DNA from 4 places in the Lactobacillus sp. X-49 genome. Region 2 is predicted to be linked to each of the others. Evidence: predicted binding sites of a transcription regulator. Region 2 holds the regulator's gene; each other region holds the start of a gene.
The links. Region 2 encodes HrcA, which represses chaperone genes, less so after heat shock. Its sites were predicted from a motif close to TTAGCACTCNNNNNNNNNGAGTGCTAA; they were not measured.
Positions count from the first base shown of each region.

Region 1: the regulator HrcA is predicted to act here: its motif matches at 5,489-5,515, upstream of groES (co-chaperone GroES).
Region 3: the regulator HrcA is predicted to act here: its motif matches at 1,178-1,204, upstream of ACYIAQ_RS07970 (ATP-dependent Clp protease ATP-binding subunit).
Region 4: the regulator HrcA is predicted to act here: its motif matches at 4,986-5,012, upstream of ACYIAQ_RS06625 (ATP-dependent Clp protease ATP-binding subunit).

Region 1 is NZ_JBXSQM010000015.1:31,774-39,437, reverse strand. Features, by position in the region: gene mutS (DNA mismatch repair protein MutS) at 1-947, opposite strand, end outside; gene pcp (pyroglutamyl-peptidase I) at 1,103-1,750, opposite strand; gene ACYIAQ_RS07680 (DUF979 domain-containing protein) at 1,772-2,695, opposite strand; gene ACYIAQ_RS07675 (DUF969 domain-containing protein) at 2,696-3,358, opposite strand; gene groL (chaperonin GroEL) at 3,515-5,146, opposite strand; gene groES (co-chaperone GroES) at 5,163-5,447, opposite strand; gene ACYIAQ_RS07660 (redox-sensing transcriptional repressor Rex) at 5,622-6,266, opposite strand; gene ACYIAQ_RS07655 (ABC-F family ATP-binding cassette domain-containing protein) at 6,549-7,664, shown strand, end outside.
Region 2 is NZ_JBXSQM010000007.1:8,720-16,383, reverse strand. Features, by position in the region: gene infB (translation initiation factor IF-2) at 1-2,523, shown strand, start outside; gene ACYIAQ_RS04680 (ribosome-binding factor A) at 2,542-2,904, shown strand; gene truB (tRNA pseudouridine(55) synthase TruB) at 2,944-3,837, shown strand; gene ribF (riboflavin biosynthesis protein RibF) at 3,857-4,792, shown strand; gene hrcA (heat-inducible transcriptional repressor HrcA) at 4,918-5,967, shown strand; gene grpE (nucleotide exchange factor GrpE) at 5,979-6,557, shown strand; gene dnaK (molecular chaperone DnaK) at 6,577-7,664, shown strand, end outside.
Region 3 is NZ_JBXSQM010000017.1:1,362-9,025, forward strand. Features, by position in the region: gene ACYIAQ_RS07970 (ATP-dependent Clp protease ATP-binding subunit) at 1-1,141, opposite strand, end outside; gene ACYIAQ_RS07975 (AAA family ATPase) at 1,347-3,878, opposite strand; gene ACYIAQ_RS07980 (alpha/beta hydrolase) at 3,875-4,738, opposite strand; gene ACYIAQ_RS07985 (PTS sugar transporter subunit IIC) at 4,722-6,038, opposite strand; gene ACYIAQ_RS07990 (hypothetical protein) at 6,189-6,419, shown strand; gene rbsU (ribose/proton symporter RbsU) at 6,762-7,649, opposite strand; gene rbsD (D-ribose pyranase) at 7,664-7,664, opposite strand, start outside.
Region 4 is NZ_JBXSQM010000012.1:9,080-16,743, forward strand. Features, by position in the region: gene ACYIAQ_RS06590 (DsbA family protein) at 1-270, shown strand, start outside; gene ACYIAQ_RS06595 (competence protein CoiA family protein) at 245-976, opposite strand; gene ACYIAQ_RS06600 (adaptor protein MecA) at 1,176-1,880, opposite strand; gene spxA (transcriptional regulator SpxA) at 1,983-2,381, opposite strand; gene ptsP (phosphoenolpyruvate--protein phosphotransferase) at 2,574-4,307, opposite strand; gene ACYIAQ_RS06615 (phosphocarrier protein HPr) at 4,307-4,573, opposite strand; gene ACYIAQ_RS06620 (hypothetical protein) at 4,688-4,870, opposite strand; gene ACYIAQ_RS06625 (ATP-dependent Clp protease ATP-binding subunit) at 5,060-7,225, shown strand; gene ACYIAQ_RS06630 (DUF1827 family protein) at 7,339-7,620, shown strand.

The DNA.
Region 1 (7,664 bases), on a different contig from region 2:
AAATATTCATCTAATAGCGACTGCACCATTTCTTGACGCTTATTAAGCTGTTCAACTGAAAGAAGTGGTCTTGCTAACCACTGTTTGAGTAACCGTCCACCCATTGCTGTATGGGTTTTATCAAGTACCCAGAATAATGAACCCATTTTTTTACCAGTTTTAGCAGAAACAGTTAATTCAAGATTATCGCGTACAGTGTGTGACATTTGCAAATATTGGCTCACTTCATAGCTTTGAGCTACCTGCAAATGCGATAAACTACGGCGTTGGGTTTGCAATAAGTATTTCACTAATTGCTCAACTGCTGCTTTTTCAGCAGGATCTGTTAGTTTCTGCTCCGCAAATGAGACTTCGGCATGTTGTTCTTTTACTTGTGCTGGCTCAGAGACAGTAATATTTGCCTTGTGCAAAAAGTCACTAGTTTGACTATTTAAATGGCCAGCATATACCATTTCCTTAGTCCTTAAAGTTAATAACTCATTTGAAACTGCAGCAAAACTTTTTAAGTGTGTAGCAAAAATTTCACCTGTAGATAAATCACTGTAGGCCAACCCAAAAGAATTTTGGGTACTGACAAGAGACGTTAAATAATTAGCATCCTTAGCATCACTTGGTTTGTCGTTCATCAATGTTCCTGGAGTCACCAACTGAATGATTCCCCGTTTTACCATTCCCTTAGCTTGTTTGGGATCTTCTAGCTGCTCACAAAGGGCTACCTTGTAACCTTTTTCCACAAGCGTATCAACATACGAATTCACTGCCACATGTGGCACACCAGCCATAGGAATTGGATGAGCTGACTTATTGGAACGATGAGTCAGAGTTAATTCTAAGATTTGAGCCCCCTTAACAGCATCATCTTCAAACAATTCATAAAAATCACCGACGCGATAAAATAGAAAAGCATCGGGATATTGCTTCTTGATTTCATAATATTGCTCCATCATCGGAGTGGTATTTGCGTTAGCCATCTATACCTCTTCTTCTGTTTCATTACTGTTACCTATTATACGCTAATCGAGAATACAAAAGAAAAAAGACCGTAAGTAAACGATCTTTTTATAATTTTAAGCTTAGCCTCCATGTACAATGCTTAGCTTAATCAGGCAATATGTCCTTCAATTGTCCTAATATCCTCTTTACCATCCATTTGAACAATTGCCTTAATTGCTGCTGTGATTCCGCGAACATCATCTTTTAAACTTAAACTTGGGGTTTCTGGTAAAGCCACAACCTGCTCTGGTAAATAGGGAATATGCATAAAGCCAGCTTTAAGCTGTGGAAATTCCTTATCAATCATGTACTGAACTTGATACATAATATGATTGCAAACAAAAGTACCAGCTGTTGTAGAAACATAACTTGGAATACCAACACTCCGAATTTCACGTACCATAGCTTTAACAGGTAATTGGGTAAAGTAGGCATTTTTACCGTTTGCCTGAATTGGCATAGCAATTGGTTGATAGCCTTTATTATCAGCAATTCGACCGTCATCAAAATTAATAGCAACCCGCTCAGGAGTTAAGCCGTATCGTCCTCCTGCCTGACCAATATTCAAAACATAATCTGGATCTTCTTCAACAATTGCGTCATGCACGACTTTAGCACATTCATTAAAGATTGTCGGTATCTCAAGTTTTACAATTTTCGCATCAGCAATTTTATCATCCAAACGTTTAACAGCTTCAATAGCAGGATTGATTTTATCAGTACCAAATGGATCAAAACCTGTAACTAAAATTTTCATTGTTCTCTCCTCAATTAATCACTAAAATGCTAGAAAATACATCAAAATAATTTGAATGATTAACATACTAATTGCAATTGGCAATTGCTGCTTAATTACTCCTAATTGATCTTTCATTTCCATTAAAGCAACTGGTAAAGTGTTAAAATTAGCCGCCATTGGAGTTACCAAAGTTCCACAATAGCCAGAAGTCATCCCTAAAGCCGCAACCACTACTGGCGAACCACCTTGAGCAACAACAAAAGGAATTCCAATTCCAGCCGTAATCACAGCGAATGCAGCAAATGCATTACCCATTATTGCTGTAAATATAGCCATTGCCACGCAGTAAAGACAAACTCCTAACAAATGATTACCAATTGGGAATAAACCTGAGATCGCTTTAGCAGTAGTTTCGCCCACTCCTGAAGCGGTAAAGACAACTCCAAGTGTTGCTAATAATTGTGGCAAAATCCCAGCAGAGCCTACTGAACGAACCATTCGCTGAGAATCCTCATAAGCAGTTTTAACATCTGACTTAGTTAGTATCATTGCCACAATTAATGACACAATTGCAGCGATTCCAATGCCAACTTGACCTCCTAAGTTTGTATATTGTGCAATTGCTAAGGCTAAGATCGCAAGCAAAATGCTTGGCAGAAAAATCCAATTGCCGATTCGTTTTACAGTATCAGCCGCAACTTTTTCGTTAAGCTCTTTAATATGACCAACACGAACTTGCTTAAATAATGAAAGCAAAGCGATGAAGATAATTAATCCACCACTCACTTCACTTGGTAACCATTGACCAAGGCAAAAGAGAACAGCAAACAAAAACCAAAATAAGCCTGTGCCCCAGCGCACTTGATTTGTTTGATCACGCCACGATTCTATTGCTGCTGCCAAAAAGAACAGACCAATTAAAATATAGAAAGCCAATAAAAGATTGTTAATCAATGTTACCATTTATTTCTCCTTCTTTATTTTTTGATCAAACATGTGATTATAGAATAAGCACAAGAGATAACAAATTACAGCAACAGGAATTGTATATAATACAACTCCCGATGGCGTAATCGGATGCCCCAACGATTTCATTGTACTTGAAATCAAGAGAACACTTGAAGACGCCACAAATAAGTTTTGAGCAAAAAAGTTACCAAAATTTTCATTAGCTGCAGCTCTTGCCTTAATCTGATCAATCTCTAGTTCTGTTAATTCGTGATTTACTTTACCAGCAGCTTGTGCCATAGGATTAATCAAAGGTGCAATAAACTGAACATGTCCTTGCAATGTGATACCAAAGATGCATGCAATTTCTCTTATTGCCAAATAAATATCGAATATTCGACCTGGGGTTAAATTTTTCATTTTTTGAATTAAATTGACAGCTGCTTTCTTAAGACCATGTCTTTCCAATATACCAATTGTTGGCAATGTTAAGAAAAAGAGTGAGACCATACGGTTATCCATAAACCCTTTTCCTAAAATTCGCAAGAATGAAACAAAATCAATTCCGGAAACCAGGGCAGTTACTAGAGCAGCGATTACGACCACGCCCACTGTATCTAGTCCAATAGCAAATCCCAGTACAATTACTAGAACACCAATTAAATTTAAAAATTCCATCAAATTCCCTTTCATTAAAAAATAATATTAATTTAAAATACTAATATTATTATTTTTTGTCAAATTAGGTCTTATTCTGATTATCATTTAGCTACTTCAAAAAAAAGAACTGCTCACTTCAAATGAACAGTCTTTTTAAAGATAAGCATATTTAAATTACATCATACCAGGAGCACCAGCACCAGCTGCGGCATTTGGATCAACTGCTGGCTTATCTTCAGGAATCTCGGCTACTACAGCTTCAGTAGTCAACAGTAAAGCAGCAATTGAAGCTGCATTTTGTAAAGCAGTACGAGTTACCTTAGTTGGGTCAATAATTCCGGCCTCAACCATGTTTTCCCAGTTACCGTCAGCTGCATTATAGCCTACTTCCATCTCTTGACTTTCAAGTTTGTTCAAAATGACAGAACCATCTTCACCAGCATTTTCAGCAATTTGACGAACTGGAGCAGTCAAAGCACGAAGAACAATATTAATACCAGTTTGTTCGTCAGCATTATCACCTTTCAAATCTTTAACTGCACCCTTAACATCTACTAAAGCAGTACCACCACCGGCAACATAGCCTTCGTCAACAGCAGCACGTGTTGAGTTCAAGGCATCTTCAATTCGGTATCTGCGTTCCTTTAATTCGGTTTCAGTAGCAGCACCAACGTGAATGACAGCTACACCACCAGTTAATTTAGCAAGGCGTTCTTGTAATTTTTGTTTGTCAAAGTCAGAAGTTGTTTCAGCAATTTGCTTTCTAATTGAATCTTCACGATCCTTAATTGCCTCATCTGAACCAGAACCATCAACAATAGTAGTTGAATCTTTTGTAATTGTAATCCGACGGGCTTGACCTAATTGTTCAAGCTTAGTGTCCTTTAATTCAAGACCAAGGTCTTCTGTAATCACTGTACCGCCAGTTAAAGCTGCGATGTCTTGCAATTGTTCTTTACGACGATCACCGAAGCCAGGAGCCTTAACAGCAACAACATTGAAAGTACCACGAATCTTGTTCAAAACAAGCGTTGGTAAAGCTTCTCCGGAAACATCATCAGCAATAATCAATAATGACTTACCTTGTTGAACGATTTCTTGTAATAGCGGCAAAATGTCTTGAATGTTAGAAATCTTCTTATCGGTAATTAAAACGTAAGGATTATCTAAATCAGCTTCCATCTTATCGTTGTCAGTTACCATGTATTGTGACAAATATCCACGGTCGAATTGCATTCCTTCAACTACTGATAATTCGGTTTCAATTCCACGAGAATCTTCAATAGTAATAACACCATCATTACCAACTTTTTCCATAGCGTCAGCAATTAAATCACCTACTTCTTTTGAGGCAGATGAAACGGCAGCAACTTGAGCGATCTGTTCTTTAGAAGAAACAGTATGACTAATCTTATGTAATTCGTCAACAACTGCTTTAGTAGCTTTTTCAATTCCTCGACGAACTCCAACTGGATTTGCACCAGCAGTTACGTTCTTCATTCCTTCACGAATAATGGCTTGAGTCAAAACAACTGCAGTTGTAGTACCATCACCAGCAATATCATTGGTCTTTTGAGCAGCTTCTGCTACCAATTTTGCACCCATGTTTTCATAGTGATCTTTGAGTTCAATTGCCTTTGCAATTGTTACTCCATCATTAGTAATGTCAGGGTTACCATATGATTGCTCTAAAACAATGTTTCTTCCTTTTGGACCAATCGTTGCCTTAACTGTATCAGCTAATTTATCAACACCCTTTAATAAGGAACGTCTTGCATTTTCTGAAAATTTAATATCTTTTGCCATTTTATCCACCCCTTAATTACTTAACAATTGCTAAAATATCTTTTTCATGAAGGACTAAGTATTTTTCACCTTCATACTTAACGTCAGTTCCAGAATACTTGTCGTATAAAACAATGTTACCTTTAGTTACAGTCATTGGAATCTTGTTACCATTTTCGGCATAACTACCTTCGCCTACGGCAACAACTTCGCCTTCAGTTGGTTTTTGTTTAGCGTTAGAAGCAAGGACGATTCCGCCTACAGTTTTTTCTTCTTCTTCTTTAACTTTTACGATCACGCGATCACCTATTGGTTGTAACACGTTTGTCCCTCCTAAATTTTAATTAAAATCATTATTAGCCGTTAGCACTCTTATCAACCAAGTGCTAACTTACAAATATGATAATAACTCCTTTACAAATAAATTGCAAGAAAAAATTAGCACTTTACGTAAAAAAGTGCTAATTTCTTATAGATTAGAGTAACTCTCTAACTTTTAATTTGCTTGCCTATTCTTATCGCTATCAAGGAAATAAATTAAAGTTTGTAACTCTGTTGCTAAATCAACATTTTGGATTCTAATTCCACTTGGAGCAGACAAACGAATTGGAGTAAAATTCATAATTCCCTTAATACCTGCTTCAACCATTTCATCAGCTGTTTTTTGTGCAGTTGTGGAAGGAACCGTTAAAATAGCGATCGTTATTTGTTGGTCACTTAATTGCTTCTGTAATTCATCCATTCGATACACTGGTACTCCACTTAATATCTTACCTGTGATTTTTTCATCAATATCAAAAGCGCACGAAATTCGGATATTATTACTACGTTTAAAATTGTAGTTAAGTAAAGCATGACCAAGATTACCCACTCCAACCAAGGCTACATTGGTTAACGTATCTTGATTCAAAATTTTCTTAAAAAAAGATAGTAAGCTTTTCACATCATAACCATAACCACGTTTACCTAGAGCACCAAAATACGAAAAATCGCGTCTAATTGATGCACTATCAACTTGAACCGCTTCGGATAACTCAGTTGATGAAACTTTTTCTTTCCCCGCTTCATTTAAAATTATTAAATATCGATAGTAAAGCGGCAGTCTTTTAGCTGTCGCTGTGGGAATTTTGATCTTTTCCATAAAAAAGCCTCCAACTTTATTATTTCTTGCACCTAATTTGTGAATTAATTATCAATCAATATTATTTTACCTATAAAGTTGCTTAAGTTGCAAATATTTTTTTCACAATGTACCAAATTTTAACACAACAAAGACAACTTTACTATGCGAATATAAGTAATTAACACAATTTTCTGTTATTTTTGTTTTATTACTTATAAAAAAGTTGTAAATTTTTAAAGTCATTTTTGCAGTCCACTGTATCTGCTTTTCATATGCTAAAATAGACTTCAGGTGAAAAATATGATAATAGCACAAGGACACAATTTAGAAAAACAATTTGGTGCCAATACTTTATTTAGCAATGTTAATTTTTCAATTGACGCAAATGCGCGAATTGGTTTAGTAGGCCCAAATGGTGTGGGAAAAACCACCCTTCTTAAAATAATGATGGGCAAAGAAGAACCAACTCATGGCGAATTTATCATTAATAAGGAGATTGAAGTTGGCTACATTGCACAAGAAAATAGTTTAAACGAAGATAAAACCATCTGGGATGAAATGCTTAGCGTTTTTACTCCATTAATTAATATGGAAACTCAAATTCAAAAATTACAGCAAAAAATTGCTGAACATCCGCAAGATAAAAAATTGCTAAAAAATTATGATCAGCTGCAATTTGATTTTGAACAACAAGGTGGCTATACCTTTCAAGCAGAGATCAAAACTGTTTTAAATGGGTTCAATTTCCCACAAGCAACATGGACCAAAATTATCGGCAGTCTTTCTGGGGGTGAAAAAACCCGTTTAGCTTTAGTTAAATTACTCTTACATAAGCCACCACTATTACTACTCGATGAGCCAACTAACTATTTAGACCTAAACACGCTAGATTGGCTAGAAGCATTTCTTAAAGGATACAATGGTGCAATTTTAGTGGTTTCACATGACCAGTACTTTCTGGATCATTTGACCAATCAAATCTTTGAATTACAATTTGGAAAATTAACAACCTTCAAAGGTAATTACTCTGATTACGTAAAGCAGCGTCAATTAAGGGATCGTCAGCAAGAAGAAGCATACGAAAAACAACAAGAAAAAATCAAAAAAGACGAAGAATTTATCCAAAAAAATATCGTCAGGGCTACAACTACTAAAAGAGCCCAGAGCAGGCGTAAGCAACTCGAAAAAATTGATCGCATTACTCCACCAAAACATAAAAATAAAGTCAAAATTAATTTCAAAAGTGATCATCCCTCTGGTAAAGAGGTTTTGATTTTACGCGATTTAACAATTGGTTATCCTGATAAAATTATGGTAAATAATATTAATCTGCAAGTTAACAAAGGGGATCGAGTTGCTGTTATCGGACCTAACGGCATTGGTAAATCTACTTTACTTAAAACTATTATGAAAAAA
Region 2 (7,664 bases):
CTAGAAGATTCAGAAGTGGATCAGTTAAAGGGTAATTTGCGTAACCCCGCTCCCGCAAAAAAGGAAGATAAGTCAGTTAAAAAGATTAATAAAATCAAAATTTCTGTTACTTCAATTCGTAAAAACGAAAAAAAGCACGAAGAAGAAAAAAACAGTAGCAATCATCAAAATAGACGTCGTTCAAACAATCATAGGCGACAAAAAGAATCTAATGCAAAACTTGCCAACCACAGTCAAAAAACGGCAAAACCTGTGGCACAGGATTTGCTTAAACAACTAAAGCATAAACAAAGAGTAGAGGAAAATACGCTGAATCGTCAAAATGAAAAGGTTAGTAAAAATTTTGGTCAAGAAGTGACTAAGTCGACTTCTACAAGAGAAGAAGTAAAAAAAGAACCTAAAGAAAACAAAGAAGTAATTACTAAAAAAGAAATTTCAAAATCAAAAGTAACTGGTCCAAAAATTATTAAACCGTCACCTGCTAGAATGAAGCAAAATCATAATTCAGCAGTAGCAAACAAGGTTAAAATAGTTGAACCAAGTACTACTCAAGAGCCAGCAAAAGATGATAACAGACGTGGAAATGGACATACCCGCAATACTGGCAAACCAGGTCGCAAAGGTAGAAATCAATCATATGCTGGTGGCAATAATCATCCTAAACGCCAAGAAAGACGTAAAGCAAAGTCTAAAAAACGTCAAATAGAACAAATTCCTAAGAAGCAACCATCCCAAAGAAAGGAACGTCCGTTGCCAGAAACGTTGACTTATGAAGTTGGTATGAATGCTCAAGATTTAGGTAAAACTTTACACAGAGAACCAGCAGAAATTGTTAAGAAATTATTTATGCTTGGGATAATGACCAACCAAAATCAGTCGCTTGACAAAGATACAATTGAATTAATTGCAGCTGAGTATGGCATTAATGCTGAAGAAAAAATTCATGAGGATATTTCTGATATTGATAACTTGTATGAAAAACAGATGGCTGCTTCAAAAGAATCGAAGTTTCAAGTTAAGCGTCCGCCAGTTGTTACCATTATGGGACATGTTGATCATGGTAAGACTACATTGCTTGATCGATTGAGACATACTCATGTTTCAGCTCATGAAGCTGGAGGAATTACTCAAAAAATTGGTGCATATCAAGTAAGAATCGGTAAGGACTTAATTACATTCTTAGATACACCGGGACATGCGGCATTTTCAAATATGCGTGAACGCGGAGCAGAAATTACAGATATTGTTGTTTTAGTTGTTGCTGCTGATGACGGTGTAATGCCCCAAACAATTGAAGCTATTGATCATGCTAAGAGTGCCCATGTTCCAATTATTGTTGCAATTAACAAGATGGACGCTCCAGGTGCTAATCCGGAACATGTTATTGAACAGCTAATGCAGTATAACTTAATTCCGGAAGATTATGGCGGGGACACAATTTTTGTTAAAATATCGGCTAAAACAGGTGAAAATGTTGATGAGCTTTTGCAAATGATTCTCCTTCAAGCTGATGTGATGGAATTAAAAGCTGATTCAAAGCAAAAAGCTATTGGTACTGTAATTGAGGCTCGGTTATCACGTGGTCGTGGACCAGTTGCTGATATCTTAATACAACAAGGTACGTTGCACACAGGTGACCCAATTGTTGTTGGTAATCGCTTTGGTCGTGTTCGTGTGATGACTAATGATCGTGGTCGACAAGTTGAAAAAGCAACGCCTTCAATGCCTGTTGAAATAACTGGTTTAAATGATGTTCCTGAATCTGCTGATAAAATTGTTGTCTTTGATGATGAAAAAACTGCTAGAAGTGTTGGAGAGCAAAGGGCACAACAGGCTTTGCAGCAATCTCGTGAAAATACTCAACATGTTACGTTGGACAATCTTTTCGATACAATGAAAAAAGAAAACATGAAAGAAGTTGGTGTCGTTTTAAAGGCCGATGTTCAGGGATCAGCTGAGGCATTACAGCAATCACTTGAAAAAATTGAAGTTGAAGGTGTACGCGTAAATATTATTCACTCTGGTGTTGGTGCTGTTAATGAATCTGATGTTGCACTGGCAGCGGCTTCCAATGCCTTTATCCTTGGGTTTAATGTAAGGCCAACTGCAACAGCTAAATCACAAGCGGAATCCGATGCTGGAGTTGATATTCGACTATACAGTGTTATCTATAAAGCAATTGACGATGTTAAAGCAGCCATGCAAGGAATGTTGGAGCCAACTTACGAAGATAAAGTTGTCGGAAATCTGACCGTTCGTGAAATTTGGAAAGTGTCTAAAGTTGGGACTATCGCAGGAGCATTTGTTGATTCTGGCTATGTTTCTCGAGATTCTGAAGTAAACTTAATTCGCAATGGTGTTGTAATCTATACTGGTAAAGTTGGTTCGCTAAAGAGATTTAAAGACGATGTTAAGGTTGTTAAGCAAGGGTTAGATTGTGGACTGACAATTGAAGGCTATAATGACATTAAAGTTGGCGATGAACTTGAAGCTGTTGAACAACAGGAAGTTAAGCCTAGTTAGTTAAAATTGGAGGCAAATATGAAACACAGAATAGGTCGCGTTGAAGGTGAAATCCTTCGTGAGTTAACTAAAATTTTGCGCAAAAACATACGTGATCCACGTGTTAAAGATGTAACCATAACCGCTGTAGAATGCAGCAATGATCTTTCATATGCAACTATTTTTTATAGTATACTCAGTGACAGTCCTCAAAAAGAAGAAGAGGCTGCTAACGGATTAGAAAAAGCCAAAGGCATGGCACGTCATCTTTTGGGCCAGGTTTTAACTGTCTATAAGGTTCCAGAGCTTATATTTAAGCGAGATAATTCAGTTAAATATGGTAGTAAAATTGATCGATTAATTGCCGAAGTAAAAAGACAAGAAGAAGATCGAAATAATTAAAAAAAGCGCTCTTTGGCGCTTTTTTAATAGGTAGGTAAGATGATAAACGGAATTTTAGTAATCGATAAAGATAAAGGAATGACTAGTGCAGATGTTGTTTATCAGTTGCGAAAAGCTTTACATATTAAAAAAATTGGTCACGCAGGGACGTTAGATCCCGATGTTACTGGTGTTTTACCTATTGCCCTAGGTCAAGCTACAAAGTTAATTGAGCTAATGCATACTAAAAATAAAGAATATTGTGGGACTGGTATTTTAGGTTTTTCGACTGATAGTTATGATCTTAGTGGTAAAGTTTTACAAGTTCAAAATTTGACAGAACAATTGTCAGCTGAAGATATTAGTAAGGCAATGCAACAATTTGTAGGAAAAATAGAGCAAGTGCCGCCAATTTATTCAGCGGTTCGAGTTAATGGACGACATTTATATGAATATGCTCGAGAAAATATTACAGTTGAGAGACCAAAAAGACTGGTCAATGTTTTTTCGTATAATTTAGTTGGTACGCCAACTTTTAATAAAGAAAAAGGGCAAGAGGAATTTAGCTTTCAAATTGAATGTAGTAAAGGTACGTATGTTCGTTCTCTTGTCAATGATTTATCCAATAAGTTGAATATCCCGGCCACAATGAAAAGTTTACGTCGTACTGCTAGCTCTGGCTTCGATATTAGCCAAGCGGTCAAGTTAGATGACATTGTTTGCAATCCATCCCACATTGGTGAATATATTCAACCGATTGAAACATTTTTTAAGGATTACCAACAACTAGATTTAACTGAAGATCAATGGAAAAAAGTTCAAAACGGTGCAGCAATTTCATTACAAACGAATGAAAAACAAGTTGCTTTACGTTACAATAAAAAGGTTAAAGCAATTTATCACGTGAAAGGACATCTTTATTGTCCCGAACTGATGCTTTTACAAAATAAATAGTTGAAATGAAGGTCTCAACGTGCAAATTATCCATTTAAATTATCCAATTACAGATAATATTGTTCAGGGTAAACTAATATTGGCTTTAGGCTTTTTTGATGGCGTTCATCGCGGACATCAACAACTTATCAAAATTGCAAAAAAAACTGCAATAAAAAAAGATCTGCCTCTAATGGTAATGACATTTGATAGACATCCTAAAGAAGTATATCAAAATGCTGGTGTAACGTATATTGACAACTTAGATGAAAAAGCATATAAAATGCAGAAACTTGGCGTAGATTACTTATTGGTAATGCATTTTAATAAGATGTTCAGTAGACTAACTGCACAGGAATTTGTTGACAATATTATTGTCAAATTACATGCTGACACAATTGTTGCAGGTTTTGATTATACCTATGGTCCTAAAGATGTAGCTAATATGCAAAATTTACCACAGTTTGCTAAAGGCAGATTTGATATTATTAATGTTCCTGAACAATGCTATGATGGACAAAAAATAGGCTCAACAGAAATTAAAAAGGCAATTAGTGCGGGGAATATGACTTTAGCTAAGAAGTTATTAGGATTTCCATATGTAATGTCTGGTTATGTTGGTCATGGACTACGAAATGGACATAAGTTAGGCTATCCTACTGCTAACTTAGTTTGGGATACAAATAAAGTGATTCCTAAGATAGGAGTCTATGCTACTAAAACAAAAATTAATGGCAAGTGGTACAATTCAATGACCAGTGTCGGTTATAATGCTACAATCAATGACGATTCAAAAATTTATATTGAATCAAACTTGTTTGGTTTCAATCAAGATGCCTATGATCAAAAAATGATTATAAAATGGTATAAGTATACAAGAGGAGAAATTAAATTTAGCAATTTAACCGATTTGAAAAAGCAAATGGTTCAGGATGAGGCAGAAATAAAAGCATATTTTTCTAATATAAATAAATAGACTAATCTATTTATACAAATTTGTTCAAAAAAATTAGCACTCAACTTGACAATCTGCTAAAACCTAGTATCATAATAATTGTTAGCACCTTTGAAGTGTGAGTGCTAAAAGTGAGGGCGATATTTATGTTGACCGAACGTCAAGAACTAATTTTAAAAACTATTATAAATGATTTTACGCAAACGCATGATCCTGTAGGCTCTAAAACTGTTATGAATCAGTTACCAATTAAAGTTTCTAGCGCAACAATTCGAAATGAAATGGCTCTATTAGAAGAGCGAGGATTGATTGAAAAGACCCATCTGTCTAGTGGACGTGTACCATCAACTGATGGATATCGTTATTATTTGGACAATTTAGTTGAGCCTCTTCAAATTCCATCTTCTGTTTATAAAAAAATTATTAATCAGTTTAGTCAACCGTTTCATCAAGTTAATGAAATTGTGCAAGAAGCCGCTAAAATTTTGTCTGATTTAACAAATTATACAGCTTTTGCGGAGGGTCCTGAAAGTAGTACATTGACTATTACCGGTTTTCGAATAGTTCCCTTGTTCAGTTGTCAGATCATGGCTATTTTAGTAACTAGTGATGGTAACGTTCATAATCAAGTTTATCAATTGCCATCTAATGTAAATGGCGATGAAGTAGAAAAAGCTGTTCGAATGATAAACGATGAACTTGTTGGTAAAACATTGGGTGATGTATCACCAACCATATTAAGTCATGTACTAAATAAGAAATTTAACAGTAGTCATATCGATGGTTTGATTGAACTAGTGGAAGATGTTATTAATGAAGCAGCTAGTGAGCAAATGTATGTCGATGGTCAAATCAATCTGCTCAATAATACATCTCTAAATGATGTAACCAGCTTACGAACGCTTTATGACTTAATTGATCATGAAGATCTAATTTCACACTGGATGAGTCAAGGAACAATTACGAATAATAATCATTCTCCCATTCAAGTCAGTCTAGGTTCAGAATTATCTAATGATTTGCTAAAAGATTATAGTTTGTTAACAGCAGAATATAGCGTGGGGCCTCATGGTAAAGGTGTAATTGCTTTACTTGGCCCCAATAATATGCCATATTCGCAAATAATTAGTTTATTAGAATATTTCAGGAATGAATTAGCTAAAAAAATGCTTGAGTATTATGGTCGATTTAAATAAAGGAGGTTAACGTGAGTAAAGAAAAATTTACTAGCGAACAGGATTTGGATAAGGCTCAATCACAAACAACTAAAGCAACTGATAGTGATACTAACAAAATTAATAAAAAGAAGTCAAAATCTATAGAAAATAAAGAAGTGGCTGAATTAACTAAGTTGCGCGAAGAAAATAAAGATTTAGAAGATAAATTTTTACGTAGCCAAGCTGAAATGCAAAATATGCAAAATCGGTATAATAACGAGCGGGCACAGTTGATTAAGTATGAATCACAATCATTAGCTAAAGACGTTTTACCTGCAATGGATAATTTAGAGCGGGCTTTAGCAACTAAAGTTGACGATGAAGCTTCTAAGCAATTAAAAAAGGGTGTTGAAATGACCCTTGATTCGCTTGTAAAAGCCATGAAAGATCATGGAATTAGCGAAATTGATGCTGAAGGTGTGGAATTTGATCCAACTTTGCATCAAGCGGTTCAAACCGTTGATGCTGAAAGTGATGATCAAAAAAATCATGTTGTGCAAGTTTTACAAAAAGGATATTTATATAAAGATCGTACATTAAGACCAGCAATGGTTGTTGTCGCACAATAATTGGAAGGAAGTTAAAAAAATGTCAAAAGTTATCGGTATTGATCTTGGAACTACTAACTCAGCTGTTGCAGTTCTTGAAGGTAAAGAACCAAAAATTATTACTAATCCAGAAGGTAATCGAACTACTCCATCTGTAGTTGCTTTTAAGGATGGTGAAATTCAAGTTGGTGAAGTAGCAAAAAGACAAGCAATCACTAACCCTAATACAATTTCTTCAATTAAACGCCACATGGGTGAAACGGATTATAAGGTAAAGATTGGTGATAAAGCATATACACCACAAGAAATTTCTGCGATGATCTTACAATACATTAAGAAATTCTCAGAAGATTACTTAGGTGAAAAGGTTACTGAAGCAGTTATTACGGTTCCTGCATACTTTAATGATGCACAGCGTCAAGCAACTAAAGATGCTGGTAAAATCGCTGGTTTAGATGTTAAACGAATTATTAATGAGCCAACCGCTTCATCACTTGCTTATGGTCTAGATAAAGATGCAGAAGACGAAAAAGTTTTGGTATATGACCTTGGTGGTGGTACCTTTGACGTTTCAGTTCTACAATTAGGTGATGGTGTGTTCCAAGTATTGTCAACTAATGGTGATACTCGTCTTGGTGGTGATGACTTTGATAATAAAATTATGGATTGGCTCATCAAGAACTTTAAGGATGAAAATGGTGTTGATTTATCAACAGACAAAATGGCTTTGCAGAGATTAAAAGATGCCGCAGAAAAGGCAAAGAAAGATCTTTCTGGTGTCTCTTCAACACATATCTCACTTCCATTCATTTCTGCTGGTGAGGCAGGACCTTTGCACCTTGAAGCTGATTTGACTCGAGCAAAGTTTGATGAGTTAACTGCTGATCTTGTTGATAGAACCAAAGTACCATTTGACAATGCTCTAAAAGATGCTGATTTGACGGTTAATGATATTGATAAAGTGATCTTGAACGGTGGTTCAACTCGGATTCCTGCTGTTCAAGAAGCAGTTAAGAAATGGTCTGGTAAAGAGCCTGACCACTCAATTAACCCTGATGAAGCTGTTGCTTTGGGTGCTGCAATTCAAGGTGGTGTTATTTCTGGTGATGTTAAGGATGTTGTTTTACT
Region 3 (7,664 bases), on a different contig from region 2:
GCCCTTCACTTGCATGCAATTCACTCATTGGGATCTTAGTCTTAGTCTCAATTAAAGCATAAATATCCTGATCCGTCACACGCGGCACTGAAGCTTCGTCTAAATGATCCATTTGCTCACGTAATTTTTCAATTCGTTTCTTGAGTTCACTCGCCTTTGCATAATCTTCATTTTGTGCAGCAGAAGTTTTTTCATTTTCTAATTGCTTAATCTGTTTTTTCAGACTTACTTCATCATTTGGTACAGCATCAAGCCCCTTCTTCGCTCCAGCTTCATCAATTAAATCAATTGCCTTATCCGGTAGATAACGTCCTTGAATATAACGTTGTGACAATTCGACTGCTAAGCGTAAAGCACTATCACTATATTTAACATGATGATAGTCCTCATATTTTTTCTTAAGACCTTCCAAAATTTTAACCGTTACATCAGTAGAAGGTTCTGGCACATCAACTGGTTGGAAACGTCTTGCCAAAGCCGCATCATTTTCAATTTGACGATACTCTCCTGTCGTCGTTGCACCAATTAGGTTTAAGTCACCGCTAGCTAAAGCTGGTTTTAAAATATTAGAGGCATCGCCACTATTATTTTCCGAATCTGTTGACCCTGCGCCAACAATATTATGCAATTCATCAATAAATAGAATGATATTAGGATTGTTTTTAGCCTCATCGATTACTTTTTTCAAGCGTTCTTCAAAGCTGCCCCGCAAACTAGAACCGGCAACCATATCGTTAATATTAATTGCAATGATATGCTTATCCTTCATCTTTTCGGGAACATCGCCTTGAGCAATCTTTTGGGCTAACCCTTCAACAATTGCGGTTTTACCAACTCCAGCCGGTCCAATTAGCACTGGATTATTCTTCTTGCGCCGACTTAAAATTTCAATAACCTCTTGAATCTGTTCGTCTCGTCCAATCACTGGATCATATTTATTATTTTTGGCTTGTTCAACTAGATCGACACCGATAGGCTTTTTCTGTTGTGCTTGACCATTAGTGTTCAGATTTTGCGGTGCCATATTCATACTGCCTGAATAATGAATTGGAATTGATCCGTTACTATTATTACTATCATTAAAGAAGGAATTGTTTAATTCATTAAACAAATTATCAAATTCATTGTCAAAATATGTCATATATAGCCACCCCTTACATAGGTTATAAATTATTTATTAGCACTCAAAAGCTATGAGTGCTAATTTCTTATACTTTATATTTTAGCAGGTTATCCACAGAGTGCAAGAGATATGTCTTATTTTTCCACAACTAAGTCTAAGATCAATCTTAAATAGAAAAAGCTTTAAAGATAGTCATTAATTGGTTATCCTTAAAGCATTAAGATTATTTTTGATATAATTTTAAATGTTTTTGCAAATATCCTGCTGTTAGACTGGCCTGCTTTGGAAGAATATCACGAGGTGTACCATCAGCTACAATTTGACCACCATTTTTTCCACCTCGTGGTCCCAAGTCGATCATATAATCACTATTTGCCATCATATCTAAATCGTGGGTAATAGTAATAATGGTTGCATCATGATCCAGCAATTTTTGCAAGACTTTTAGCAGAGTTCTCACATCTTGTGGATGTAAGCCAACTGTAGGCTCATCAAAAACAAACAAAGTTCCCTTTTGCTGACGATGCAAATGCTTGATTAATTTTAATCGTTGCGCTTCTCCACCGGATAATGCAGGAGTCGCTTCGCCTAAGTGTAGGTACCCCAATCCCATTTCATGCAGAGTGGTCACTGTTTGCAAGATTTTGGTTTCACCCTTAAATAGCTTCTTGTTTAAAGCTTCATCCACAGAATAAGCGAGTACATCAGCAATGCTCAGGTTATGCCATTTAACTTGTAAAACTTCTTTATTATAGCGATGACCATTACATAAAGAACAAGTTTCAACTATATCGGGTAAATACTGTATGTCTAGTGCAATCACGCCACTACCACCACAAGCTGGACATGCTCCCTGCTTATTATTGTATGAAAAGTACGAAGCTGGATAATGTAACTGCTTGGCTAATGGCTGACGTGCATACAATTGGCGTAAATTATTCATGATATCAGTATAAGTTGCAACCGTTGAGCGCTGATTCTTACCTACAGGAGTAGAATCAACACTGACTACATTATTAATCCCAGTTGCAGATAAATCTGTAACCCAGCTTGGAGTGCTTTTATGCGCTTTTTGTGCCTTTAAGACCGGAAGCAAAGCATCGAGAATTAATGTAGTTTTTCCGGCTCCAGAGAAACCAGTAACCGCCGTCATTTTGCCCAGCGGAATTTGGACATGAACATTATTAAGATTAAAATGATGGTCAACCGTAAAGTCTAATTTACCTTGCTTAAAGAGTTGCTGTTTTGAAGCTGGTTCCCGCACTAACAACTGTGCAGTTCCGGTTAAATATGGTCCTATTAATGAATTTGAATCTTGTTTAAGCTGATTGGGCGTTCCTTGAGAAATAACTTGTCCGCCTTGACTGCCAGAGCCTGGACCAATTTCAATTACCCAATCAGCCGCATCAATAATTGCAGTTTCATGATCAACAACTACTAGAGAATTCCCCTGATTAACAAGCTCATGAAAAATATCAATTAATCCGTCTATGTTAGCCGGATGTAATCCTACCGATGGCTCATCCAATACATAGAGTACACCAGTAGTTTCCGTTCTTAAAGTTCGCCCCAGTTGAATTCGCTGTAATTCACCGGTTGACAAGCTATTGGCAGGTCGATCAAGACTTAGATAATCTAAACCTAATTTTAATAATGGTGTAACTTGATGCAATAATTCGCCCAATAGATTTTCCGCTAAATCTTGCATTTCTATGGGTAATTCCTGTTTAATTTTGTCTAAGTATTGTGGTAACTCACCCAACGTTAATTGTTCAGCTGCCACAATACTTTTCCCAGCAACCAATTGCTGCCAGCGGCTTGGATCAATTCGATAACCATGGCACCTTGGACAGGTACTAAAGTGATAAAAAGTATTAATACGCTCAAGTCCACGTTCAGATTTAGTTGTTTTGCGCGAATTAATTACTGCATTATAAGCATTCTCATATAGAGCATCCAAATGATAAACACGTCCCGTCGAAGTGGGAATATCTACCGGCACTTTACGTTCTTGTCCATGTAAAACTATTTCTCGTTCTCTAGTTGTTAATTCATGGTAAGGAACGTCGGTTCTCACACCAAGTTCACGAGCAATCCGCCACATCCAATTACGACCTGGAATTTGCCAAGTTGCAATCGCCCCATTTTCTAAAGATAAATTTTCATCGGCAACAATTTTTTTGTCATCAAGCTGCTCTACCTGACCCAATCCCTGACAAGTTTGACATGCGCCATCTGAATTAAAGGCGAAGTCTTCAGCACTAAAAGCATAAAACTGGACTCCACATACAGGACAATTAATTCGTCCCATTGCTTCACCACTTAAATCCATCGCTTGCGCAATTTTAATAGTTGGCATAAGACGATGGCCATTAGGACAAACTGGTGACCCCAACCGTGAAAAAATCAGCCGCAGAATATTAAAAATTTCCGTTACTGTTCCAACTGTTGAACGTATGCCAGGAACCGTCGGTCGCTGCTTTAAAGCCAGTGCTGAGGGAATATGCTTTACTTCATCCACATTTGCTTTCCCCACCTGACTAATTCGGCGACGAGTATAAGTTGCAAGGGAATCCAGATAACGTCTTGCTCCTTCGGAATACAAAATTCCCATTGCGAGACTGGACTTACCAGATCCGCTAAGCCCAGAAATTACAACAAATTGATGCAAGGGAATATCAACATTAATATTTTTTAAATTATTAACACGACCACCAATTACTTCGATATGCGTAGGCTGTTTTTGATATCTCACTTTTGAATATCCTTCCCTTTATTTTCAAATTTTCTAGACTGGTGAAGCAAATATTGTCGAATAGTTTGCACTACCTGCTTATTCTGTGGTAAATCGGAATGATCTGCTTCCTTACCAGTTACTGTCATAGCTGTATATGCTTTAACCTGATTTTGAAAAATGAACTTTCCTGCAGCCACGCTACTTTCGGGAACTATTCCATCGGAGTCATAATCTTTACCCCCCGATAGAGAATAAACTCTCAAATTTTTTGGTAATTTTGAACGATTCTTTACAAAATCAGCCAACATCTGCGTACGATTATCAGTGTTTGTTTCTGTAAAATTATACGGAGTACCCAACGTTAATAAACGCTTCATTTTAGTTTCACCATTGTACTGTGAATAATAATGTTCTAACCAATAAGTCCAAATCAACCCACCATTAGAATGACCAAAAGCCTTAAAATTATTAAATTTGTAATTATGCATCAGTGAGTCAAAGGCTGTATCAAGCCAAGTTGCCTGTTTTTTTATATTTGCATACCCATCTTTATTATTAGCAAAGCCAATAATAATAAACGGTTCTAAATCATTTTTCCCAATTGTGCCGCTATAGGACAATTTTGATTCACGTGAAACAGTGATTTTCATCACACTATGATGATTTTCCGACGATTGATTAAGTAGGTCAATTAGTTCATTAAAACGTTCCGTCGTTGCACTTGATCCTGGAACCATAATTACGGGAGAAAGTTGCGATTTACTTCTTTGTGCACGCGCATTATTTTCTTTTTTCATCCAAACATAACTGGGAACAGCTAGGAGTAATAATATTAGTAATAATAATATTAACCATTTAAAATTAGGATTTTTGTGCATTAATAGTCCCCCTTTCCTTGGATCTTAGCTTTAAATCTACTAGTTCATTAATTTTAATAATAGGCCATAACATTGCTATATCTAGTATGAATAACAAAATCGTAAAAAACAAAGCAGACCAGTTACCATTTGTCCCAAAAAACGAAATTAAAATTCCAGGGGTTCCTTTCAAAATCGGGTATACACAAACTGGAATTAAATGGAAATAAATTCCTCCAGCTGCCAACAGTATATTAATTACTGGGATTAACATACTGGGAATTAAAAAAATGGGATTCAGCAATATAGGCAGACCCACGGCCAATCCAATTGTTGAACTAAAAGCAGCTGGCAAGAGATTAACCTTGGCTATTGCCTCAATTTCGGGATTATTATGTTGTAGCAAAAGCAAAACTATGATCGCTAAAAGTACACTCGCTCCCCCCATTACTCCATAGCTATTTATTAATGAACTACCTAAAAATTTATATGGAACATTCCATGAATTGCCATGTTGAAAAGCAACTGTCATATTTTCAGCTGTATATGCATTATTAAGTGATTCACCGATTGATCTTAATGGAAAACCAATACCGATCCAATTCAAAAATGTGATCACAATTGTCAAAATTATAACTTCACCAATATTATTAGTAGTTTGAACACGACTAACTATTTCGCTGAAACTAGCAGAATTTATGACTTTTAATTGTAATTCATAAATAATTATACCCAATATAATTCCTATGCTCAGTGAAACCATTGCTGGTAGCAATGCATCCCATGCACGTTGTCGAATAATTTTAGTACTTTCTACTTTTACTGGTAAATATTCTTTACCTAGCAAGTGGAAAACTTGTCCTACCATATAACCCACAACTAAAGAAATAAAGACAGAGTTTATCTGGAGTATTCCAGAAGAATACACATTCCCTGATCGCTGGCCACTTGTAGACCCATAAGAACAAAAGAGTAAAATGATGACGCTAGTCAGGCCCGCTAAAGTTGCATCTTTATGATAAATATGAGCTGTATAACGTGCCATAAAAAAGCATGCATAAACTCCAAATACACCAAAAGTTACCTCAATCATTCCTCGGCTTACAAATAATCCCGCATACCATAAATGATCTGGGATGATTTTATCTAACCCAAAAATATTGTAAACCATACCTTCTGGTGAGAAAATCAAGTCAAGAATCAGTTTAAAATACGAACCTAGCACCGCAATTGGCATCAGCATAACAAGTGTTCGCTGAATAGCTCTAAAAAAGGGATTCGAACGAATTTTCAATATAAATCTAGCTGCATAATCTAACATTTGCTAATCCCCTTTTAATTATATATTTGAATTAAAATAATACTCTCTTTATGATTTTTCAGCAATCTTCACATATAGTTTACTCTTATTATTTTTTTATTAGATAAACATAAAATGTTATAATAGAATTGATTTTTAGAGGGTGAAAAAATGAGTAAAAGAAAAATCGAGTTAAATGAAAAAGTTGAAAAGCTGGCAGCAAAATATTTAAAGACATATGATATTGACTTGGATACATTAACTAATAAAGCATTAAAAGCATATTTAATTGATCATCTGAGTTCCAGCCAGATCAAAGAAGCACTTCGTGAAAATGATAATACAAGTTCAAATTATTCTGGTAGATTATTTCCAAACAATATTGATGATTTAAATATATAAGTATTTAGCATAAAAAAAGCAGGAAATATCCTGCTTTTTTTAACTTAAACTAAAAGTAAGTATCCGGAAAACTAGCTTTTTAGACCTAAAATTAGATCAAGTATTCCTTTAGAAAAAATCTTGATCTATTATTTTTTCTTAAAATAGCTCCTTCTTCTCTGCATTTTTACTCCAATATTGGCTTAAATTCATCATCATAAACATTAAACCAATATCGGTTTCTACTTTTTTCTTTTCGCGTATTGGATTAGGGCAAAGAGTAGGATCTTGAGCATCATTTTAGTATCTAGTTTTTCCTAGCTACTTTTCTTTTATTGGTTGTTTATTTTCGTTTGTTTTTAGTTAGACAAATTCTGTTACCGCAGCAGCAATTAAAATAATCACCAACCCAGCAATCGTAACTGCCATCTCTTTCTTAGTCTTTTTCTGATCTAAAAACCAAATACCAGTCAATGTCGCTAAGATAACCGAAGTCTGAGATAAAACAAAACCAGTAGCTAGTCCGTTCATGTTGGGCTGTGCCGAGATCAGGTAGGTCAAAGCTGCAAAGGCAAAAAAGAAACCAGCAAAAATTTGTTTATAAGAAACAATTTCCGTAAACGGGTTTTCATCTTTATTTTTAATTGCAACATAAATGCCATAAACAATTCCTGTTAATAACATCCCTATTGCTTGCGGCAAAAATGCGTGTTGACCATCAACGTGCGCTGCTTGTGGAGCTGCTGAGTAAGCCCAGTAACCAATTTCACCAAATAACAACCAAATCGTCGCTTTTTTCAGTAAGCTTGACTTTTGCGCGGTTTTTTTTTCGGACCAAACTGTCATATAGGCACCAATAATAATCGCCACTAAAGCAATCGTCCCAATAATTTTAGCAGGAATCCCCGGCCAATTACCTAAAGCAATGACACCCCATAATGAAGCACCTAATAATTGAAAGGCCGTCGTAATTGGCATTGCCCGCGATGAGCCAACCAAGCCAAACGACATAAAGGTAACAATTTCCGCGCTGGCCCAACCAATACCGGAAATAATCGACAATAATAATGCCGAACCCGTTGGCATTGTATAACCACCGATAAGGGCATAAACTAAACCAAAAATAAAAGTTCCTAAAGTCGTTCCCAAGATTTGGTTAGCAGGTTTACCACCAATTTTTGAAGCAATTGTTGGAAATAAACCCCAGCCCAAAAGTGGGCCTAGACCAACTAATAATGCTGTTGTATTCAATTTTTTCTCCTAATT
Region 4 (7,664 bases), on a different contig from region 2:
GTACTACTTGATTTAAAAATCAATTTAAATCGAATTAATGACACTCGGATTAGCAATTACATCGATGATTCAATTCGACAAGACAAAGAACTTGCTAAAAAATTTAATGTTCGTAATATTCCTACAACCATCATTTTTAATGAAAATGGCAATTATAATGGGATACTGCTTGAAGGTAATTTGGCCCACGATAAATTGATTTCACTCTTAAACAATAACGGTTGTATCAAAGAAAGTTATTGTCCTACCAATCATCTTCATTTGATGTGAGATACAATAAAGCATTATCGACAGTATTCACTCTTCGATAATTTGTAAAAACCCACTCAGGTAAATCAGTAAGCTTTAAATTGAGTTTGTACAATAATTCCGCGATACGCATTCCTTTACGACTTTTTCTCATTATTTGTAATTGTAAATAACTTTTTTGTGATATTGGGTCTATCAAATAATTTCTAAGTAGCGGTCTAAAATGCCATAACTGTTTCAAACCATTGGCATTTAAGTCAAAAACACTTGTTTGATAACAAAGTTTCTCTGTAATAGGCTCCAATAAAATATTATATTTTAAAGATAAAAATTGCTGATATGGATCAATTTCCAAATAATAGTCATGCCACAACTTATTTCTACGAAAGAAAATAAGTTGTGACTTTTTTATTTTTTCTCGTAAAAAATGACGTTTACCAACCACCCAAATATCAGTAATCCCAATTTGACAATACAAACGATGACGTTGAGTAAATTCTGCTCTGCTTAAGGGAGCACATTGAACTTCAAAGGCCAACTTTGGACTAGCCAGCACATCAGCTCGTAATTTACCGCCAGCTAAAGGAACCTCTATTTGGGCATCTAAGTTTGCATTTGCTAGTGCACATTGCAGCAGTTGCTTACTAAGGGCATGCTCAACCCTTTCTCCTTTCATATTATTTTTTTTAGGCCAATGTTTAAAATAGGGATGTTCTTTTTTTAACACCAGTTGAACTTCTTCATGACATTTAGGGCAGTAATAATGTGGCGCTTTCAATATACTGTTAGTTTTATTAATTAAAGCCGCTTGTCTACTTGCCAAAACTAATTGATCATTTAATAATGCCGTGTACAATTTAATCACCTATGATTAAATACGCAAGAAAAAAGACAAGCATACCGCTTGTCTTTTTCTTATTAATTTCTTAATGTTTGCGTTCATTAAAATAATGATGCAGTTGAATTAAGGCATCACTAGCAATTAAACACTTGCCAATTATTTTAACACGAGCCATTTCTCCTGGCTTAATTTTGATACCATATTCATTAGCAATTGCCCAAGCATCACCTGGCTCCAACTCACCCTTATTTTCATCTTTAAAGGCCAAATCAAGATAAAATTTTCCGTGTTCAAAATAAAGACTAGAAGTCATATTATTTGTCTGTAAACTATTAGCCAATTCAGTAACTTGATCTAGGTCTGTAAAGCTGTAAGCCTGCTTGTTAGCATACCTATTAGTTATCGCAGTTGAATTGTTATTTTCTTCGTTTTTGGATATTTTTTCTTCATTTGAGTCCGATTCCAAGTCAAGAAAAGATCGCCGTGGATCCATTTTATTTTTGATATTTGATTCATTATTAAATAGATGTGATAAACTTTCTCGATCTTTATCAGTCACTTTAGTGATCAACAAATCAAGCCCACCGTTATTAGGCATTACTTGAAAAGTAATAGGTGCATCCTGGCTAAAAGAGTGATCGGTATCAATTTCATCCAAAATCGAATAAAAAAAATGCTGTATTTGGTCTTTATCCCCTAGCAAATCCAAAACTTTAAGTCCGCGTCTAGCCAATTCCGCCTTATCAATTCTCACGCGAATTGTATTTTCGTCAATATGATCTACTTGCATGAGTTCTCACCTTCATCGAATACTTACATCTATTGTAACGTACTTTACAGATAAAATAAAAGCGTTAGTTTAAATACTAACGCTTTTATTAAAATTTTTCTCTTATAAATCAGCAATCTTTTGCATTTCTTCGAGTTCTAAGCGACGTACTTTTCTTGGTAAAAAGCGTCTAATTTCATCTTCATTATAGCCTACCTGCAAACGACGATCATCCATGATAATAGGTCTTCTTAATAAGCTTGGATTCTTTTCAACTAAATCTAACAATTGATCAATTGACAAATTATCAAGATTTATTTTTAACTGTTGAAATGCTCTTGAACGTGTAGAAATTATTTCCTCTGTACCATTCTCAGTCATTCTCAATATTTGGATAAGTTCCTCTTTAGTTAAAGGCTCTGAAAAAATATTTCTTTCTTTATAATCAATATTATGTTTCTTTAACCAAGCCTTAGCTTTTCGACATGAGGTACAACTTGGCGATATATATAAATTTACCATATATTTCACGCTCCTTTGAATAATACTATGCATAGTATTATTATAACACACTACTTCTTTTTAGTAAGCAGCATTATGTGAATTGGTCATGCTTTAATGATAAGCAATAAACGTGAATAATTTATGACTTTTTTTTCAAGAAAGTTTAAAGATATTAAAAAGCGCATCAATATATTGATGCGCTTTAAAACTTTATTTGTTTACTTCTTTCATTAAGTCATTGACTAACTTTTCATTTTCTTCCGCTGTTTCAGAAACATAACAAGCCTTGTTAGCTAATTCCTTAATATCTTCAGTATTGAGTTTCTTCATCAAACTCCTAATACGTAAAATGGATGTTGCACTCATTGAATATTCATCAAGTCCCATTGACAGTAAAATTGGGAACATAATGTTATCACCTGCGGCTTCACCACACATACCACACCAAATACCATTTTCATGCGCTGCATCAATTGTATGTTTGATTAAACGCAAAACTGATGGATTGGCTGGTTGATAAAGATACGAAACATTATCATTACCCCTATCAGCAGCCATTGAATACTGAATTAAATCATTTGTACCGATGGAAAAGAAATCTACTTCTTTAGCAAATTGATCAGCTAAAACAGCTGCGGCTGGAACTTCAATCATCATTCCAACTTGTAAATCAGAACCAACTTTAGTACCCTTTTGAGTTAATTTGGTCTTTTCTTCGTTTAAAATAGACTTTGCTTTACGCAATTCACCCAAAGTACCAATCATTGGAAACATGATCGCTAGTTTACCATACGCTGAAGCACGAAGAAGAGCACGTAATTGGGTCCGGAATATTTCTTCATTTTGCAATGATAAGCGAATAGCTCGAACTCCTAAGAATGGATTCATTTCTTCAGGTAAATCCCAATAGTCAAGGTGCTTATCGCCACCAATATCCATGGTTCTGATAACAACCTGCTTACCATTCATCCCTTCAATTACTTCTTTATAAGCTTCGAATTGGTCTTCCTCAGTTGGAAAATCCTTAGAATTCATATACAAGAATTCAGTCCGATATAATCCAACAGCCTCCGCACCATTTTCATTAACCCCTTGCATATCAGCTGGTGTACCAATATTTGCAGCAATAGTAAACTGTTTACCGTCTGCAGTTACTGATGGTTCATTCTTTAATTTATCCCATTCAGCTTTTTGCTTTAAAAAGGCTTCACTCTTTTGCTTATAATCAGCAATCTGTTCATCACTCGGTTTAATGACAGCATCACCATTCAAGCCGTCAACAACTAGTGTCTGACCATTTACAACATCTTTTGTAATTGATTCAGTACCGACAACCGCTGGTAATTCAAGAGATCGTGCCATAATTGCTGAGTGAGCTGTTCGTCCCCCAATATCAGTCACAAATCCCTTGACAAATTTTTTGTTTAATTGAGCAGTGTCACTTGGTGTCAAATCATGTGCAACTACAATTACTTCATGATCAATTGTTGCAGGATTAGGTAATTCCTTACCTAGCAAATGCGCCATGATCCTTTTAGAAACGTCACGTACGTCAGCAGCACGTTGTTGCATATAAGCGTTGTCCGTCATACCTTCAAAAATCGCAATAAATTTTTGAGCGGTTTCATCAAGCGCAGCTTCACTATTAATCTTTTTGTCCTTAATTTCGGTTTCAATTGCACCGGTGAATTCAGGATCATTTAAAATCATTAAGTGAGCTTCAAAAACTTGCGCTTCATCCTCACCTAAACTCTTTTTTGCACTGTCACGTATCTTTTCAACTTCGGCAGTTGATACCTTAACTGCATCTTTAAAACGAGCAAGTTCACTTTCAACATCACTGACACTCGTCTTAGAAAACGAAAGATCTGGTTCTACCAAGAGATAGGCTGGTGCTACCGCAATACCATCACTAGCAGCAATTCCCGTTAATTTCTTGGTCATTATTCAGCTAAGCCTTCTTTTTTCATTGTTTCCGAAATAGCATTAATGGCATCTTTTTCATCATCACCATCAGCACTAATCGTTACATCAGCATTTTTTCCAACTCCAAGAGACATAACTCCCATAATTGACTTCAAGTTAACGGATTTACCGTTGTATTCCAAATTGATATCTGAACCAAACTTAGAAGCTGCTTGTACTAATAAAGTGGCTGGACGGGCATGAATTCCCGTTTCAGCAATAACATGAAAATCGCGTTTTTCCATTATGATTATCTCCTTTAATTTAAAAAAATAAAATCGGTAATAATTACCTATTGTCCGTAAATAGCCTATCATTTTTTGGCAAATTAAACAACTTAAATGTAACAGTTTACATCATTAAAATTCTGTCTTTTTACAAGTATAGATTATTCCCCCACCTCTCAAGGCTTTTCCTGTTATGTTCTGTCTTTTGCCAAAAGATCTTAGCGCAGATTGAAAGGCAAAGGCTTCCTTGGGCTCTACTTTGTAGTTTTCAAGTTGTCCATCGGCTAACTGCTCAAGAATTTTTTGGTAATCCAAATATACCACCGTTTCTTTTAATTTGACATTTTCTTAGCAAATCATAATAAAGTTTACTGTACTGTTTAAAAATATTGTAGCATATTTCAAAATTCTTAGGCATAAATCTCAGTCTTTAGCACTTGATTATTAAGAGTGCTAATTATATAATTTAGAAAACGTAAATTAAAGCGAAAGGCGGTAATATATTTGCTTTGTCAGAATTGTCAAAAACGACCTGCTTCTATTCACCTTTTTGCAAAGGTTAATGGACAGAGCCGTGAAATTAATTTATGTGGCCAATGTTATCAAAAACTAGAGCAACAAGGAAACATCAATATGAATAATAATATCAATGGTTTATTCTCTGATTTTGGTGATCCATTTAATAATTTTAATAATCCTAACGGTCAAAACGCTGATGAACCAACTATGGACAAGGGAAATTCTAATAATGGCGCTGGTGGTCGTTCATTACTAGATCAATATGGTACAGATTTAACAGCACTTGCTAAGAAAGGGAAAATTGATCCCGTCATTGGACGAGATAAAGAAATTGCCCGCGTAATTGAAATATTAAATAGAAGAACTAAGAATAACCCAGTATTAATCGGCGAAGCCGGTGTCGGAAAAACAGCAGTTGTTGAAGGTTTGGCCCAACAAATAGTTGATGGCTCCGTTCCAGCTAAATTACAGGATAAACGTATTGTTTCATTGAATGTTGTTTCATTAGTTCAAGGAACTGGAATCCGCGGTCAATTTGAACAAAGAATGCAGCAGCTGATTAAAGAATTACAAAGTCATAAAGATATTATTTTGTTTATCGACGAGATACATGAAATTGTTGGAGCGGGAAATGCTGAAGGCGGAATGGATGCAGGCAACATTATTAAGCCTGCCCTTGCTCGTGGTGATTTACAATTAGTTGGTGCTACAACCTTAAAAGAATATCGTGAAATTGAGAAAGATTCCGCTCTAGCACGGCGTTTTCAACCAGTTGACGTTAAGGAACCTTCTGTTAAAGAAACTATCCGAATTCTGCAAGGAATTCAAAAACGTTATGAGGATTATCACCATGTTCATTACACTGATGATGCTATTAAAGCAGCTGCAGAATTATCCGAACGCTATATTCAAGATCGCTTTTTACCTGATAAAGCCATAGACTTGCTCGATGAAGCCGGCTCTCGAATGAATCTTACCATTCCTTATGTTGATAAAGAAAAAATGCAAGAACGTATCGCAGCAGCCCAACAATTAAAGCAAGATTCACTTAAAAATGAGGACTACGAAAAAGCTGCTTACTACCGTGATCAAATTGAAAAATACAATAAAATGAAGAATCAAAATGTTGATCCTGATAAATCTCCTATTATCACAAGCAAAATCATGAATAAAATTGTGGAAGAAAAAACTGGTATACCAGTTGGAGATTTACAAAAGCAAGAAGAAAACCAACTTCAAAATTTAGCTGCTAACTTAAAGGCTAATGTAATTGGTCAAGATCAAGCTGTCGATAAATTAGCTCGTGCTATTCGTCGAAATCGAATTGGTTTTAATAAATCTGGTCGACCAATTGGCTCATTTCTTTTCGTTGGACCAACTGGTGTAGGTAAAACCGAATTGGCTAAACAATTGGCCAAGCAAATGTTTGGTTCAGAAGACGCAATGATTCGTTTTGACATGTCGGAATATATGGAATCATATTCAGTATCTAAATTAATCGGTTCAGCTCCTGGATATGTTGGATATGAAGAAGCTGGACAATTAACCGAACGAGTTCGGCGTAATCCGTATAGTTTGATTCTCTTGGATGAAATCGAAAAAGCAGATCCTTCTGTAATGAATTTATTTTTACAGATTTTAGATGATGGTCGATTAACTGATTCGCAAGGTAGGATGGTTTCCTTTAAAGATACAATTATTATTATGACTTCAAACGCTGGACAAGGAATTAAAAACACAAGCGTGGGCTTTACGGCTGAAAATGATAGTAATAAACCCGAATCAGCTCGAAACTCAATGAGTCAATTTTTTAAACCTGAATTTCTAAACCGGTTAGACGATGTCATTGAATTTAATGAGTTATCAGTTGACAATTTAGTCAAAATCGTCAACTTAATGTTAAATGATGTTAACAGTATGGTTAAAAATCAAGGATTACAAATTACTGTTACTGATGATGCCAAAAAGAAACTGGTTGATGACGGTTACAATCCAGCTATGGGTGCTCGACCTCTGCGTCGAACCATTCAGGAAGAAATAGAAGACAAAGTAGCTGACTTTAAACTTGATCACCCTACTGCTAAAAATCTTTTAGCAAGCATTGAAAACAATAATATTGTCATTACTCATCAAAAAGAAACAGCAAAATAATCTACGATAAGTAAATTAGCTAATATTGAGATGTTTTTTATTAGAGAAAAATGTTAAAATAGGTGGTGTAATTATAGCAAAAAGAAAACTATCAGAAGAAACAGGTGAATGCCATGCACTTAATAGATGTAACCAATAGTTATCGAGAATTAGTACATAGTCAACTTAATTCTACTAATGTCAACTATGTAAAGGTTTATTCTCTAGGCAATACCTCAGTTATATATACCGAAAGCGATGATGCAATTGGGGTTGTCTTGGAAAACCACTCTCGCCGAGTACGTAAAGAAGAAACCGAATTTGTTATCAAGCGTTTAGTAAAAGAAAAACCTGTGTCATATACCTTGACTTGTGATAAAAGCCAGCGAGTAATCGAAGTTCATATTGACAAGTAAATTGTTGACATATTTTAAAATAAGCCATGAAAGTTGTTTAAACT